DNA from 2 places in the Pantoea anthophila genome. Region 2 is predicted to be linked to the other one. Evidence: predicted binding sites of a transcription regulator. Region 2 holds the regulator's gene; the other holds the start of a gene.
The links. The regulator LexA, encoded in region 2, represses DNA repair genes until DNA is damaged. The targets are predictions, from matches to a motif close to TNCTGTATGTACATACAGNA.
Positions count from the first base shown of each region.

Region 1: the regulator LexA is predicted to act here: its motif matches at 3,371-3,390, upstream of OJ965_RS12840 (metal-dependent hydrolase).

Region 1 is NZ_CP110473.1:2,205,650-2,212,900, forward strand. Features, by position in the region: gene OJ965_RS12815 (fructosamine kinase family protein) at 1-126, shown strand, start outside; gene OJ965_RS12820 (YniB family protein) at 135-671, opposite strand; gene hxpB (hexitol phosphatase HxpB) at 816-1,484, shown strand; gene kduI (5-dehydro-4-deoxy-D-glucuronate isomerase) at 1,659-2,495, shown strand; gene kduD (2-dehydro-3-deoxy-D-gluconate 5-dehydrogenase KduD) at 2,512-3,273, shown strand; gene OJ965_RS12840 (metal-dependent hydrolase) at 3,412-4,002, shown strand; gene OJ965_RS12845 (L-cystine transporter) at 4,154-5,545, shown strand; gene OJ965_RS12850 (DUF6515 family protein) at 5,733-6,143, shown strand; gene osmE (osmotically-inducible lipoprotein OsmE) at 6,248-6,583, opposite strand; partial or broken gene OJ965_RS12860 (multidrug effflux MFS transporter) at 6,880-7,251, shown strand, end outside.
Region 2 is NZ_CP110473.1:3,654,418-3,661,668, forward strand. Features, by position in the region: gene zur (zinc uptake transcriptional repressor Zur) at 1-323, shown strand, start outside; gene dinF (MATE family efflux transporter DinF) at 366-1,688, opposite strand; gene lexA (transcriptional repressor LexA) at 1,789-2,403, opposite strand; gene OJ965_RS19570 (diacylglycerol kinase) at 2,509-2,877, opposite strand; gene plsB (glycerol-3-phosphate 1-O-acyltransferase PlsB) at 3,005-5,428, shown strand; gene ubiA (4-hydroxybenzoate octaprenyltransferase) at 5,674-6,540, opposite strand; gene ubiC (chorismate lyase) at 6,569-7,081, opposite strand; gene psiE (phosphate-starvation-inducible protein PsiE) at 7,168-7,251, opposite strand, start outside.

The DNA.
Region 1 (7,251 bases), 1.4 Mb from region 2:
CAGCTCTACTATTTGCTTAACCGGGCTAACGTCTTTGGCGGGCACTGGCCGGACGACGCACAGTTCGCCATCGGCCAGTTGCTGGAAGAGGATGCGCTGAGCGCCAGTCAGGCCAGACCGGCCTGACGACGCCCTCAGATAAAGCCGAGCAGCGACAGCACGAAATAACCGGCTACCGCAATGACCACGGGCAGGATGTAAAGCGGGAAGATCTGCAGGAAGATGGTGTGACGGGGTACGCGCACCTTCTCTTCCAGTTGCTGACGGCTTCGCCCTTCGCTGCCCTTTGCATGCTCCAGGATCATCTGATCTTCAATGCCCTCTCTGACATGACGGGCCTGACGCCCCATGCGCGCGCCGGATGACTCCAGGGCCAGTCCGACAAAAATCAGGATGTAGATCAGCCAGAATCCCAGGTTCATCTGACCATTAAATTCCGGCACCGGGGAGTTGTGCCAGAAGATGTTCAGGAAGGGGGTGTTAAAGCGAAGCATATCGACGATAACATGAACAAAATCGAGCATTACCGCGTCGATACCGGGCTGCTTCTCACTGTGCTTAAACATAAAGCTCAGCACCGAAATAATGGTCGACAGCAGCGCCACCAGAAAGAGCACCCAGCCTGCCACACGCTTAAGGATGGCGATGCGGCCAGCCTGTTGATAGGTCATAATATCTCCTGAACCCGAAATCCGATTTGCCGTAAGTCTACCTGCCAATGAAGAAATTTCCCAAATAAAGCGTGGCCGACGGGCGAAGCGTGCGCCAGCCGGGAATGATGCTATGGTAAAACCGACTTTAAAAGGAGACCTCTGATGCCCTATCACCGCCCTGTCCTCGCCGCCCTGTTTGATATGGATGGTTTACTGATCGATTCTGAGCCGCTGTGGGATCAGGCTGAACTGGATATCTTTTCAACGCTGGATGTTGACCTGTCACGTCGCAGTGAAATGCCCGACACGCTGGGTTTGCGCATCGACCAGACGGTGCGGATGTGGTACGAAACGCTGCCGTGGCAGGGTCCGTCGCAGCAGGAGGTCACGGAGCGGATTATCGTGCGCGCCATGACGCTGGTGGATCAGACCCGCCCCCTGTTGCCGGGCGTGGAAACCGCGCTGCAACTCTGTCAGGAGCAGGGACTGAAGATTGGCCTGGCGTCCGCCTCTCCGATGGCGATGCTGGAACAGGTGCTGGAGATCTTTAATCTGCGCCACTATTTTGATGTGCTCTCCTCCGCAGAAGCCCTGCCCTACAGCAAGCCCCATCCGCAGGTCTATCTCAATGCCGCCGCCAGTCTGGGAATCGATCCGCTGAACTGCGTCACGCTGGAGGATTCGTTTAACGGCATGATCGCCACTAAAGCGGCCCGCATGCGGTCGATTGTGGTACCTGCCGCTGAGCACCGCGACGATCCGCGCTGGGCGCTGGCGGATGTCCGGCTGGACACCCTGACGCAGCTTAGCCCGACCCATCTGAAAGGCTGACCCCCCGCCCGCTTTAAGCGGGCTTTTTTTTGCTCAGGCGTTCTGCGGTTGATCTGAATCTCAAAAAATTAAAACAGCGTTTCATTTTTATTGAATCACTGTCTCACCCTGCCTAAGATGCCCACATCGTCCCCTGATCGGGGGATGAATAACCTGACTCCAGAGGGGCACGAGATGGACATTCGCCAGAGCATTCACAGCGATCACGCTAAACAACTCGACACTGACGCACTGCGCCAGGCATTTCTGATTGAAAAGATATTTACCGCCGATCACTACACCCTGACCTACAGCCACATTGACCGCATCATTACGGGCGGCGTCATGCCGGTGAATCAGCCGGTCACGATGGGGGATGAGATGGGCAAACAGCTGGGCGTCGCCTGGTTTCTCGAACGCCGTGAACTGGGCATGATCAATATTGGCGGCCCGGGTCTGGTGGAGGTGGATGGCAAAACGTGGGAAATCGGTCACGAAGAGGCGCTCTATATCGGCAAAGGGGCGCGCGATCTGCTGTTTCGCAGCCTCGACGCATCGCAGCCCGCAAAATTTTATTTCAACAGTGCACCGGCGCACACCACCTTTCCGGACAGAAAGATCACGCTGCAGGAGGCGGTCAACGCCACGCTGGGCGATGCGGCAAGCGCTAATCGCCGCACCATACACAAATTTTTCGTGCCCGACGTGTTGCCTACCTGTCAGCTCACAATGGGCCTGACCAGGCTGCATGAGGGCAGTCTCTGGAACACCATGCCCTGTCACACCCACGAACGCCGCATGGAAGTCTATTTCTATTTCGACATGAGCGAAGATCACGCCGTCTTCCATATGATGGGAGAGCCGCAGCAAACCCGTCATCTGCTGGTTCATAACGAGCAGGCGGTGATCTCTCCCAGCTGGTCGATACACGCGGGTGTCGGTACCCAGCGTTACGCCTTTATCTGGGGAATGGTGGGTGAGAATCAGGTCTTTGATGATATGGACGCGGTCAGAATTAGCGAACTGCGTTAAGCGGAGGACAAGCCGAATGGTACTGAACAGATTTGATTTAACAGGCAAAGTCGCCATCGTGACCGGCTGTAATACCGGGCTTGGCCAGGGGATGGCACTGGGGCTGGCGCAGGCTGGCTGCGACATAGTGGGCATCAACCGCATCGAACCGGCTGACACGCAGCATAAAGTGGAAGCACTTGGCCGCCGCTTCTGGTCCGTTTCAGCCGATCTGATGTCTCCTGAGGTCATCCCGCAGGTCGCGGAAGAGGCGGTCGCCGCGGCAGGCAGAGTGGATATCCTGGTCAACAATGCCGGGATTATCCGTCGTGAGGATGCCCTGAAATTCAGCGTGCAGGACTGGGATGATGTGATGAACATCAACTGCAAGACGGTGTTTTTCCTATCACAGCAAATCGCGCAGCGGTTTATCGCGCAGGGAAGCGGCGGCAAAATCATTAATATTGCGTCCATGCTCTCGTTTCAGGGAGGCATTCGCGTTCCCTCTTACACCGCCTCAAAAAGCGCTGTCATGGGCTTAACCCGTCTGATGGCTAACGAGTGGGGACGGCATGGCATCAATGTTAATGCTATCGCGCCGGGCTACATGGCGACCGATAATACCGAACCCCTGCGCAAAGATGCGGCGCGCAGCGCTGAGATCCTTGACCGTATTCCGGCAGGCCGCTGGGGCGTGCCGGATGACATGATGGGGCCGGTGGTCTTTCTGGCCTCGTCTGCAGCAGACTATATTAATGGTTACACGCTGGCGGTTGATGGCGGCTGGCTGGCCCGCTAGAAGACGGGGTGAGCCGTGACATGCCGCGGCTCGCCCTGTAAAAAAATTCACTGTTAGTTACAGCGTCACATGTTCTCATTTACTGGATAAATCCCTATACTGGATGCATCGACAGTTTCTTAGCATCCAGGTTCTATCATGACGGGCGAAGGCCACATCATTTTTGCCATTGCCAGCGCTATTTTTGCCAAACGTGCGGAGCTGACCCCGGTTCTGGCGCAGGCCGACTGGTGGCATCTCGTTCCCTCAGCCCTGCTGACATGTCTGTTGCCCGACATCGATCACCCTAAATCTCTGCTGGGACAGCGGCTGCGCTGGCTCTCACAGCCGATTGCGCGCGCTTTTGGTCACCGGGGCTTTACCCATAGCCTGCTGGCGGTGGCCGCCGGTTTATGGCTTTTTCAGATTAACCTGCCCAAGTCGTCCCCCATACCGCCTGATGTCTTACAGGGCCTGACCCTGGGCTACCTCAGCCATATTGTGGCCGATATGCTGACGCCTGCGGGGGTGCCACTGCTGTGGCCCTGCCGCTGGCGCTTCCGCCTGCCGATTCTGCGCAGCCAGAAAGGCAATCAGCTTGAGCGGGTATTGTGTCTGGGTCTGGTGGGCTATGCGCTCTGGTTTCCGGTGGGAATGCCTTCCTTTGGTGCAAACGGCTGGCCGACCCAGCTGTTCGATACGCTGCAGAATGGGGTCGGACGGTTAATTTCCAGTCATACCGCGCAATAAACCCGCAAAAATCAACAGTTAGTTATAAACCATGCCATTTGGATATAAGGCAGCCTCTCCGGCTGCTGTTACCATTCCTGCTGTCTTAATTCGTGATTAACATTATGCGGCCTCTCCAGGACGACAGGCCGCATTACTCTGGAGTTTCGGTATGGACCTTCCTCTTACGCTTAATATCGCGGCCTTCGTGGTGCTGCTGGTATTACTCTCCCGCTTCAGCCGCCATAGCTGGAGCCTGTCGAAGAAAGTGTTGATCGGTCTGGTGATCGGTGTGCTGTTCGGCCTGGTGCTGCAGCTGATCTACGGTGAAAACAGCGCCGTGGTCAAAGCGTCGATCAGCTGGTTTAACATCGTTGGCAATGGCTATGTCCAGCTGCTGCAGATGGTCGTCATGCCGCTGGTGTTCGTCTCGATTCTGAGTGCGGTCGCCCGTCTGCATAACGCCTCGTCGCTGGGAAAAATCAGCGTACTGACCATTGGCGTACTGCTCTTTACCACCGCGATTTCTGCGCTGGTCGGCGTCTTCGTGACCGGTCTGTTTGGCCTCAGCGCGGAAGGTCTGGTGCAGGGTGTCCAGGAAACCGCACGCCTGAGTGCGATCCAGAGCAACTATGTCGGCAAGGTCTCCGACCTGAGCGTGCCTCAGCTGGTGCTCTCCTTTATCCCGAAAAATCCGTTTGCCGATCTGACCGGTGCTAATCCGACCTCCATCATCAGCGTGGTCATTTTTGCCGCCTTCCTGGGGATGGCCGCTCTGCAACTGCTGAAAGATGACCAGGAGAAAGGTCAGCGGGTGCTGGTGGCGATTGACACCCTGCAGTCGTGGGTCATGAAGCTGGTGCGTTTAGTGATGAAGCTGACGCCGTATGGCGTGCTGGCGCTGATGACTAAAGTCGTGGCCGGTTCTAACCTGCAGGACATCATCAAGCTGGGCAGCTTTGTGGTCGCCTCTTACCTCGGCCTGGCGATAATGTTTGCGGTTCATGCCCTGCTGCTGTCGGTAAACGGCATCAACCCGCTGCGCTTCTTCCGTAAAGTGTGGCCGGTGATTACCTTCGCCTTTACCAGCCGCTCCAGCGCCGCCAGCATTCCGCTGAGCGTAGAGACTCAGACCCGTCGCCTGGGCGTGCCAGAGTCTGTGGCGAGCTTTGCAGCCTCCTTTGGTGCCACGATCGGCCAGAACGGCTGTGCCGGTCTCTATCCGACCATGCTGGCGGTGATGGTGGCGCCTACGGTTGGCATTAACCCGTTTGATCCGCTGTGGATTGCGACGCTGGTCGGGATCGTCACCCTGAGTTCAGCCGGTGTGGCCGGTGTCGGCGGCGGTGCGACGTTTGCCGCCCTGATTGTGCTGCCTGCGATGGGCCTGCCGGTGACCCTGGTTGCGCTGCTGATCTCTATCGAGCCGCTGATCGATATGGGCCGTACCGCCCTGAACGTCAATGGATCCATGACCGCCGGTTCACTCACCAGCCGCTGGTTAGGCCTGACCGACAGGCGCGTGCTGGAAAGTGACGACCACGCCGAACTGGCGCACCGCTAATCTCTGCTCAACCTGGCGCATCCGCGCCAGGTTAATCCCTTCCCGCTCTCCATAATCTTCCCTGTTCATGGCGACGCCGTTAAGAAAGCGTTAAGCGTGGTAAACAGGCGAAAATCCGCCGCTTTAGCGCTTGTCTTTCTTCTGTAAAAAGCGAATTCTGCCTCCACTCGTCTGTGGAGAATGCCCGATGAAAAAAATGATCGCCTCACTTCTGACGCTGACACTCTTAGCGCCCGCCCTGGCTTCTGCGCATCCCGGCGGCTGGGGCCCGCCAGGAGGATGGGGACCGCATGAGGGATGGGGCCGGCACGGTGGCCCCGGTCCGCGCTGGGGAGGGCCAGGTCCGTTGCGCTTTCTGCCCGAGGCCGCCACCGCCGTATTGATTGGCGGGCTGACCTACTACCTGCTCAACGGCAACTATTATCAGCGTCACGGTGAGGAGTATGTGGTGGTGGCGCCACCGCCAGAGACACGGATCAGCGGTGAGATGCGGGTGCTGGATTTTAACGGCAGGCGTTTTTATGTGCAGGATGGCCACTACTACCAGCGGCAGATTGACGGCGATTATGTCGAGGTGCCGCGCCCGGCAGGTCTGTAACGGCAGGCTTGCCATCCACTCTTCGCGCCGGAGGGCATGAAACAGTGCCCCAACGAAAAACGGCCCGTCATGAAGACGGGCCGTTTACCATTCAGAAGCAGCGATTACTGCTGAACCTGCGGATCGGTGTCATATTCCGCGCAGCTCTGGAAGCCGTAGTTCATAACACGGCCGGTGTCGTTATAGCTCACGAAGTAAGTCTGTGCTTTACCGTCGCGCTGACCCAGAACATACGTCTGGCAGGTGCCGCGCGCGTGAACCATGGTAATTTCAGTTGAAGGCGAACCGGCGATCTGACGAACCTGATCGCGGGTCATCCCCTTTTTAACATCCTTAACGACTGGCTTAGTCACGTAGCTTTCCGCACGATCGTAAGTCGTACAACCAGACAGTGCCGCCAGTGTCAGCGCCGCAGCGATACATCCCATCACCTTCTTCATCTTGTTGTTCCTCATTTATTGTCCATGTGGCATCAAGCCTGGAACATAAATGCAGGTTTATCAAGTTTATGGCGGCCTTTTTGTGGCAGACGGAATGTCAGGATTCCGTAAAGAAGGCTGTTTTGCTGTCAGCAGAGACGTATACTCCCCGGCATCCGAACCCTCTGATTTTGCGCCGTTTCCGTGACGCTGTCCTGCGCGGATGCCGATCAGGGTGCCCGCCGCACTGCCGGACGCTCTCTGGCGCAGGCTGGCCCGCTTTCTCTTCACCCCATCGCTGACGACCCCGAGGAATAATGACTCCTGCTCACTCTAACCGCCTGGTTTATGCCATCACGCTGGGCCTGCTGGCCGCACTGGGCCCGCTCTGCCTCAGATGGCGCGGGACCTCAACACCGAAACCGCCACGGCTCAGCTGAGTCTGACCGCCGGCCTGCTGGGGCTGGGAGTTGGCCAGCTGCTGTTTGGCCCGATGAGTGACAAGTTCGGCCGTCTGCGTCCGCTGACCCTGTCACTGGTGCTGCTGTTTATCGCCTCGCTGGGCTGCGCACTGGCGCAGGATATCCACCAGTTGCTGGTGGCGCGCCTGTTCGAAGGCTTAGCCGGGGCCGGTGGCGCGGTGCTGTCACGGGCGATAGCGCGCGATATGTACAGTGGTCATGAACTGA
Region 2 (7,251 bases):
TCGACTTCCTGCTGGAGCAGGGTTTTGTGCATCGGGTGGAGTCCAACAACAGCTACGTGATGTGTCACCATTTCGAGGCGCCGGCTCATACGTCAGTCATGCTGGTCTGTGACCGCTGCGCCGCCGTCACCGAGAAGCAGGCGCATGGCGTGGAAAAGATTATCGCCACGCTGGCGGGTGAAGCGCAGTTTGCCCTGCGTCACAGTGTGATCGAAGCCCATGGCTTATGCGAAAACTGCGCGGAAGCAGACGCCTGCACGCAGCACGAAAACTGCGGACATGACCATCAGGATGAGGGTAAAAAGCGCGGACGACGGGGATAAGCGGCGGAACAATCACTATCGGACAAGAAACGATCTGCCTGCTCAGGCCGCAAACCAGCTGTGCTGACGCCAGTGCCTGCGCCAGATGAGCCACAGTGAGAGGCCGCGCAGCGCCAGGAAAACCGTTACCGCTAGCCATAAACCGTGATTGCCCAGCACCGGCACGCTCAGCAGCGTCAGAAAATAGCCTGCGGCTGCCACTACCATGCTGTTACGCATCTCACGTCCGCGCGTTGCGCCGATAAACATCCCATCCAGCAGATAACACCAGACGCCGATCAGCGGCATGATCACCTGCCAGACCAGATAGCGGTCGGCCGCCTGCTGCACTGTCTGCAGAGAGGTCAGCAGCATCACGATTTGCGGGCCGGTAAAGGCATAAACCAGCGAGAAGAAGAGCGCCACCGCCGCCGCCTGTCGGCAGGCAGAGTGCCAGACGCGCAGCAGTTTGCTGCCATCTTTTGCGCCATGCGCTTCGCCTGCAAACGCTTCGACGGCATAGGCAAAACCATCGAGCGCGTAGGCGGTAAAGGTAATGAACATCAGTAATACGGCATTCACCGCGACCACCTCCGGCCCCAGCCTGGCGCCCAGCACGGTCAGCGAGGCGAAACAGAGCTGCAGCATAAGAGAGCGCAGCATAATGTCCCGGTTGAGGCGCAGCAGCCGGGCGCTGTCACCGCGCCAGCTCTGTTTCAGCAGGCTGAACGGAATGCCGCGCAGCTTCAGAACCCGCCAGACCATCATGCCACCGACGCCCAGCGTGATATATTCCGCCAGTGCCGTGGCGGTGGCTGCCCCCGCAACGCCCCAGTGCAGCCCCATGACCAGCCAGAGGTCGAGCACGATATTCACCAGGTTCCCCACCACCAGCAGGATCACCGGCGCACGCGCATACTGCACGCCCAGCAGCCAGCCCAGAATCACCAGGTTCGCCAGCGTGGCAGGCGCACTGAGCCAGCGGATCTGAATAAACAGTCCGGCCTGTGCCAGTACCAGAGGATCGCCGCCAACCAGATGGGTGGCCAGCTGAATAATGGGGTAACGCAGCGCGACAAACAGCAGACCTGCCAGCAACGCCATGATCAGCGGCTGGACCAGGGCGCGTGCCAGCGCCGCTTTGTCGCCTGCCCCGAAGGCCTGTGCCGTCAGGCCCGTGGTGCTCATGCGAAGGAAAAGCAGCAGCATAAAGAGGAAGCTGGTGACGGTCGTCCCGACCGCGACCCCGCCAAGATAGACGGGGCTGTCGAGATGACCAATCACTGCCGTATCGACCACGCCCAGTAAGGGAACGGTGATATTTGACAGGATCATGGGCAGCGCGAGCCGCCAGAGATTTTTATCGGTTGCCGTGATAAAGCGCATTCGCCATTCCGTGCTCAGTGTCGCTGCGCAGAGGCGGCAGCGACAAAATCAGGGCAGACAGAATAGCACCAGAAAAGGCGAATGCACGCAGGCGTCAGAATCAGAGCCATTCGCCGTTGCGTACGACACCCACGGCCAGACCTTCCACGGTCAGCGACTGGGCGCGCGTATCGACAACAATCGGGTCGAAGTCGCTGTTTTCAGGCAGCAGATGCACGATAGCACCCTGCTTTTTCCAGCGTTTCACCGTCACTTCATCGTCAATGCGGGCCACCACGACCTGGCCATTGCGCACATCCTGCGTTTTATGCACCGCGAGCAGGTCGCCGTCCATAATCCCGATATCTTTCATCGACATTCCGCTGACGCGCAGCAGGAAATCCGCCGAAGGTTTGAACAGGCCCGGATCGACTTTGTAATGCGTCTCGATATGTTCCTGCGCCATGATGGGCTCACCGGCAGCAACCCGGCCAATCAGCGGTATGCCTTCTGAGGCTTCTTCTTCCATTAACAGACGGATGCCGCGCGATGCGCCGGAGACAATCTCAATGACGCCTTTGCGCGCCAGCGCTTTCAGATGCTCTTCTGCCGCGTTTGGCGAACGGAAACCCAGCTGCGCGGCAATCTCGGCACGCGTAGGCGGCATGCCTGTTGAAGTAATATGGTCGCGAATCAGGTCATAGACCTGCTGCTGCCTGCTGGTTAATGCTTTCATCCCGCCCCCTGGTTGTTTATACAGTCGCTGTGAGTATATACAGGTATTGGCGAAATGAAAACCGATTGTCAGGGAAAACGCGGCCTGAGCCGCGTTATGGAAGGTTTATCGCAAATGTGTCCAGAGCAGCGCGATCCAGACAAACAGGGCCAGTAAGATAGCCAGCAGTACCGCTGCCGAACCCATATCTTTTGCCCGGCCCGCCAGCGGATGATGCTCCTGCCCGATGCGATCGACCACCGCTTCAATGGCGCTATTGAGGATTTCGACGATGACCACCAGCACCACCGACCCAATCATAAGGATGCGCGAGATCACATCAACGTCCAGCCAGCACGCGATAATGATCGCCGCCAGCGCAGCCAGGGCTTCCTGACGAAACGCCGCTTCATGTTGCCACGCGGCACGCAGCCCCTGCCAGGAGTAACCGGCGGCTTTTACTATTCTGATAAGTCCGGTGGCATTATTTGCCATGTGTGGGAACCCTTTTATCGGATTGACGTCAATGTCTGGGCTGCGTGCATTTGGCACCACCACAGATCTTCGCTGCACTTTCTGGTATGCTTGCGGCGCTTTGCTAACAAGAGGCTTCATGTTGTCTATGTCAGGTTGGCGTAAACTTTATTATAAATTGCTTAATTTACCACTCTCGTTTCTGGTAAAGAGTAAGGCCATTCCGGCCGATCCCGTGTCTGAACATGGTCTGGATCCGACCCGACCTATTATGTATGTTTTGCCTTACGATTCGAAGGCTGACTTACTGACTTTGCGCGCGCAGTGTCTGCGGCATCATCTGCCCGATCCGCTCTCTCCACTGGAGATTGATGGTTCCCTGCTGCCTCGCCACGTCTTTATCCACGATGGCCCGCGCGTCTTCCCCTATTTTGTACCCAGCGTGGAATCGGTGAAAATTTTCCACGATTACCTGGACCTGCATCGCAATAATCCCACGCTGGATATTCAGATGCTGCCCGTCACCGTGATGTTTGGCCGCGCACCGGGACGTGAAGTCCAGGGCGAAGCCACACCACACCTGCGGGTGCTGAACGGCGTGCAGAAGTTCTTTGCGGTCATCTGGCATGGGCGCGACAGCTTTGTCCGCTTCTCGCCGACCGTGTCGCTGCGGCGTATGGCCACGGAACATGGGACAGATAAGTCGATCGCGCAGAAGCTGGCCCGCGTCGCGCGTATCCATTTTGCCCGTCAGCGGCTGGCTGCGATTGGCCCGCGTTTACCGGCCCGTCAGGATCTGTTTAATCGCCTGCTGCAATCCAAAGCGATTGAAAAAGCAGTAGAAGATGAGGCGCGCAGCAAAAAAATCTCCCATGAGAAAGCGCAGCAGAATGCCGTCGAGATGATGGAAGAGATTGCGGCGAACTTCTCCTATGAAGCGATTCGCGTCACTGACCGGGTGATGGGCTGGCTCTGGAGCCGTCTCTATCAGGGCATCAACGTTAATGGCGGCGAAAAAGTGCGCCAGCTGGCGCAGGATGGTCATGAGATTGTCTACGTGCCCTGCCACCGCAGCCACATGGATTATCTGCTGCTCTCCTACGTGCTCTATCATCAGGGCCTGGTGCCGCCGCACATCGCAGCAGGCATCAACCTCAACTTCTGGCCAGCCGGTCCGATCTTCCGTCGTCTGGGCGCCTTCTTTATCCGTCGCACCTTTAAAGGCAACAAGCTGTATGCCACGGTATTCCGCGAATACCTCGGTGAGCTGTTCACCCGGGGTTACTCGGTTGAGTACTTTGTCGAAGGTGGCCGTTCACGCACGGGCCGTCTGCTGGACCCGAAAACCGGCACGTTAGCCATGACGCTGCAGGCGATGCTGCGCGGCGGCAATCGTCCCATCACGCTGGTGCCGATCTACATCGGATATGAGCATGTGATGGAAGTGGGTACTTACGCCAAAGAGCTGCGCGGCGCGGCAAAAGAGAAAGAGGGCTTCATGCAGATGGTGCGTGGCCTGCGTAAGCTGCGCAATCTCGGTCAGGGTTACGTTAACTTTGGCGAACCGCTGCCGCTGGTTAACTATCTCAACAAGCGCGTGCCGGAATGGCGTGACTCGATCGATCCGATTGAGCCACAGCGTCCTGGCTGGCTGACCCCGACCGTGAACGATATTGCGGCTCGCGTGATGGTGCGGATCAATGAAGCCGGCGCGGCTAACGCCATGAACCTCTGTGTTACGGCCCTGCTTGCCTCACGTCAGCGCTCACTTACCCGCGAACAGTTGATTGAACAGCTGGAGTGCTATACCCAGTTGCTGCGCAATGTGCCTTACTCGCCGAATGCGACCCTGCCCGATCTCTCTGCGGAAGCGCTGCTGGATCACGCCCTGGGCATGAACAAGTTTGAGAGTGAAAAGGACAGCATTGGCGACATCATCATTCTGCCGCGTGAGCAGGCGGTGCTGATGACCTATTACCGCAACAACATTCATCACATGCTGGTGATGCCATCGCTGATTGCCGCCATTGTTCAGCAACACCAGACGCTGAGCGAAGCGGAACTGCTGCGTCAGGTCAGCCTGATCTATCCGATGCTGAAGAGCGAGCTCTTCCTGCGCTGGGAGAGGGATGAGCTGCCGCAACTGCTGACTGAACTGAGTCAGGAGCTGGCGCGTCAGGGTCTGATTACGCTTGAGGCCGGTGAACTGCGCTTTACCGCAGCGCGCTATCGCACGCTGCAACTGCTGGCCGCCGGTGTGCGTGAAACGCTGCAGCGTTATGCCATTACCTTCTCGATTCTCAGCGCCAAGCCGACGATTAACCGCGGCACGCTGGAGAAAGAGAGCCGGACGCTGGCACAACGTCTCTCCGTGCTGCACGGTATCAACGCCCCGGAGTTCTTCGACAAAGCGGTCTTTACCTCACTGGTACTGACGCTGCGTGATGAAGGCTATATCAGTGACAGCGGAGATGCGGATGTGGCGCAGACCCAGGCCACCTGGCACATCCTGGCTGACCTGGTGACCAGCGATGTCCGGATGACCATTGAAACGGCTGTCGCGCACGACTGATACCCGCGTAAAGCAAAAAAGGCGACCTCAGGGTCGCCTTTTTTATGTCGCACAGGGCTGTCTGGCAGGCTTCTTACAGCAACGAAGAACCTGACGCGCAGGGGACAGGGACAGAAGAGGAAAGCGTCCCGCGCCAGGGAAGGCGCGGGCCGAGCCGTCATGGATGACAGCTTTTGCGTCTTTCCGATCTGGCCCTGTCCCCTGCGCAGGCGCGGTCTTCCCGCTATGACAGGCTGCCTTTCCAGTCAGAACAGCTGAGTGAACGGCGGCGTATTCATTAAAATGCCGAGGAACAGCACCATCCCGACATAGTTGTTATTGAGGAAAGCCTGGAAACAGGGCTGACGTTCGCGCCCGGCTATCAGCTTCTGCTGATAAACAAACAGGGCGGCAGCCAGCAGCAGCGTCCAGTAGAAGGCGCTGTTCAGGTGCAGCATCGTCCCCACCGACGCCATCAGCAGCAGGGTCGCCAGTTGCAGCAGACCAATAATCAGCTTGTCGAAGCGACCAAATAAAATGGCGGTCGACTTCACCCCAATCTTCAGGTCATCGTCCCTGTCCACCATCGCATACTGCGTATCGTAAGCAACCGTCCAGCAGATGTTGGCAATGAACACCAGCCAGCAGACCAGAGGTAAGGACTCACTAACTGCACACCAGGCCATGGGGATCGCCCAGCCAAATGCGGCCCCCAGTACGACCTGCGGCAGATGGGTATAGCGCTTCATAAAGGGATAGACCCAGGCCAGCGCCAGCCCCACCACGGAAAGCATGATGGTCATCAGGTTCATGGTCAGCACCAGCGCAAAAGCCACCAGCCCCAGAATCACAAACAGCAGCTTCGCTTCTCTGGCACTCACCGCGCCGCTGGCCAGCGGCCGATGTCGGGTGCGCTCAACGTGACCATCCACTTTGCGATCGGCATAGTCATTGATGACACAACCCGCCGCCCGCATCACAAAGACCCCGGCCACAAACACCACCAGCACCGGTAACGGCGGCATCGCCATGTCAGCCAGCCAGAGTGCCCAGAGCGTGGGCCACATCAGCAGCAGCGTGCCGATCGGTTTATCAATGCGCATCAGGCGGCTGTAGTCCCGCCATTTATTCATACTTAAGCTCTTTTCCACTACAAAATCCTCAGACCAGATCGCGATAGAGCGGCGATGCCGGTAAAAACAGTTCAGTCAGCAGCAGCGGCTTGCCGGAGAGGCGCAGACGCGACCGCCGTCCCCACAATGCATCAATCTGTCCGGGTTCAATAAAATCGCGGGTCAGCGTCGAAGAGGAGAAAAGATAGCGGCCCAGAGGACGGGTACCCAGCTGCTGCAGCATCGCTTCAGGTCCGTTGAGCGTGCTTTCCGGCACCAGGGTGCGACCCGCCAGCCAGGGCTGATCGTCGCCGAACAGCAGCACTTCACGCAGCCAGAAGCGTTCATCATCCGGCAACAGGGCGCGTTCCTCGCCCAACTCGCTGGCGTCGATAAAGCCTTCGCGCAATGGCTGAACCGTCACCCGCTGACAATGCTGTTCAAAACGGCGCGTCATTGAATCCTCTTCCATCAGCCAGTCGAGCAACGGCGGCGCAAGGGCTGCCTGCGATGGAGAAAGCCAGTTGAGCGCACCTAATAAGCTGAGCGCGTCTTGAGACATAGCACCACTCCCGGTAATTTTGAGGTCGGTAGTTTAGCGCAGAGACGCGATGCGAACACCTGCCGTCGCACCAGACGGCAGGTGAATTATTCGCGTTTCAGCCGGTTGCTGTTTGCCAGCCACAGCGTAATGACCAGCATCAGTATCGCCGCCGAGTAGCAGAGCGTATC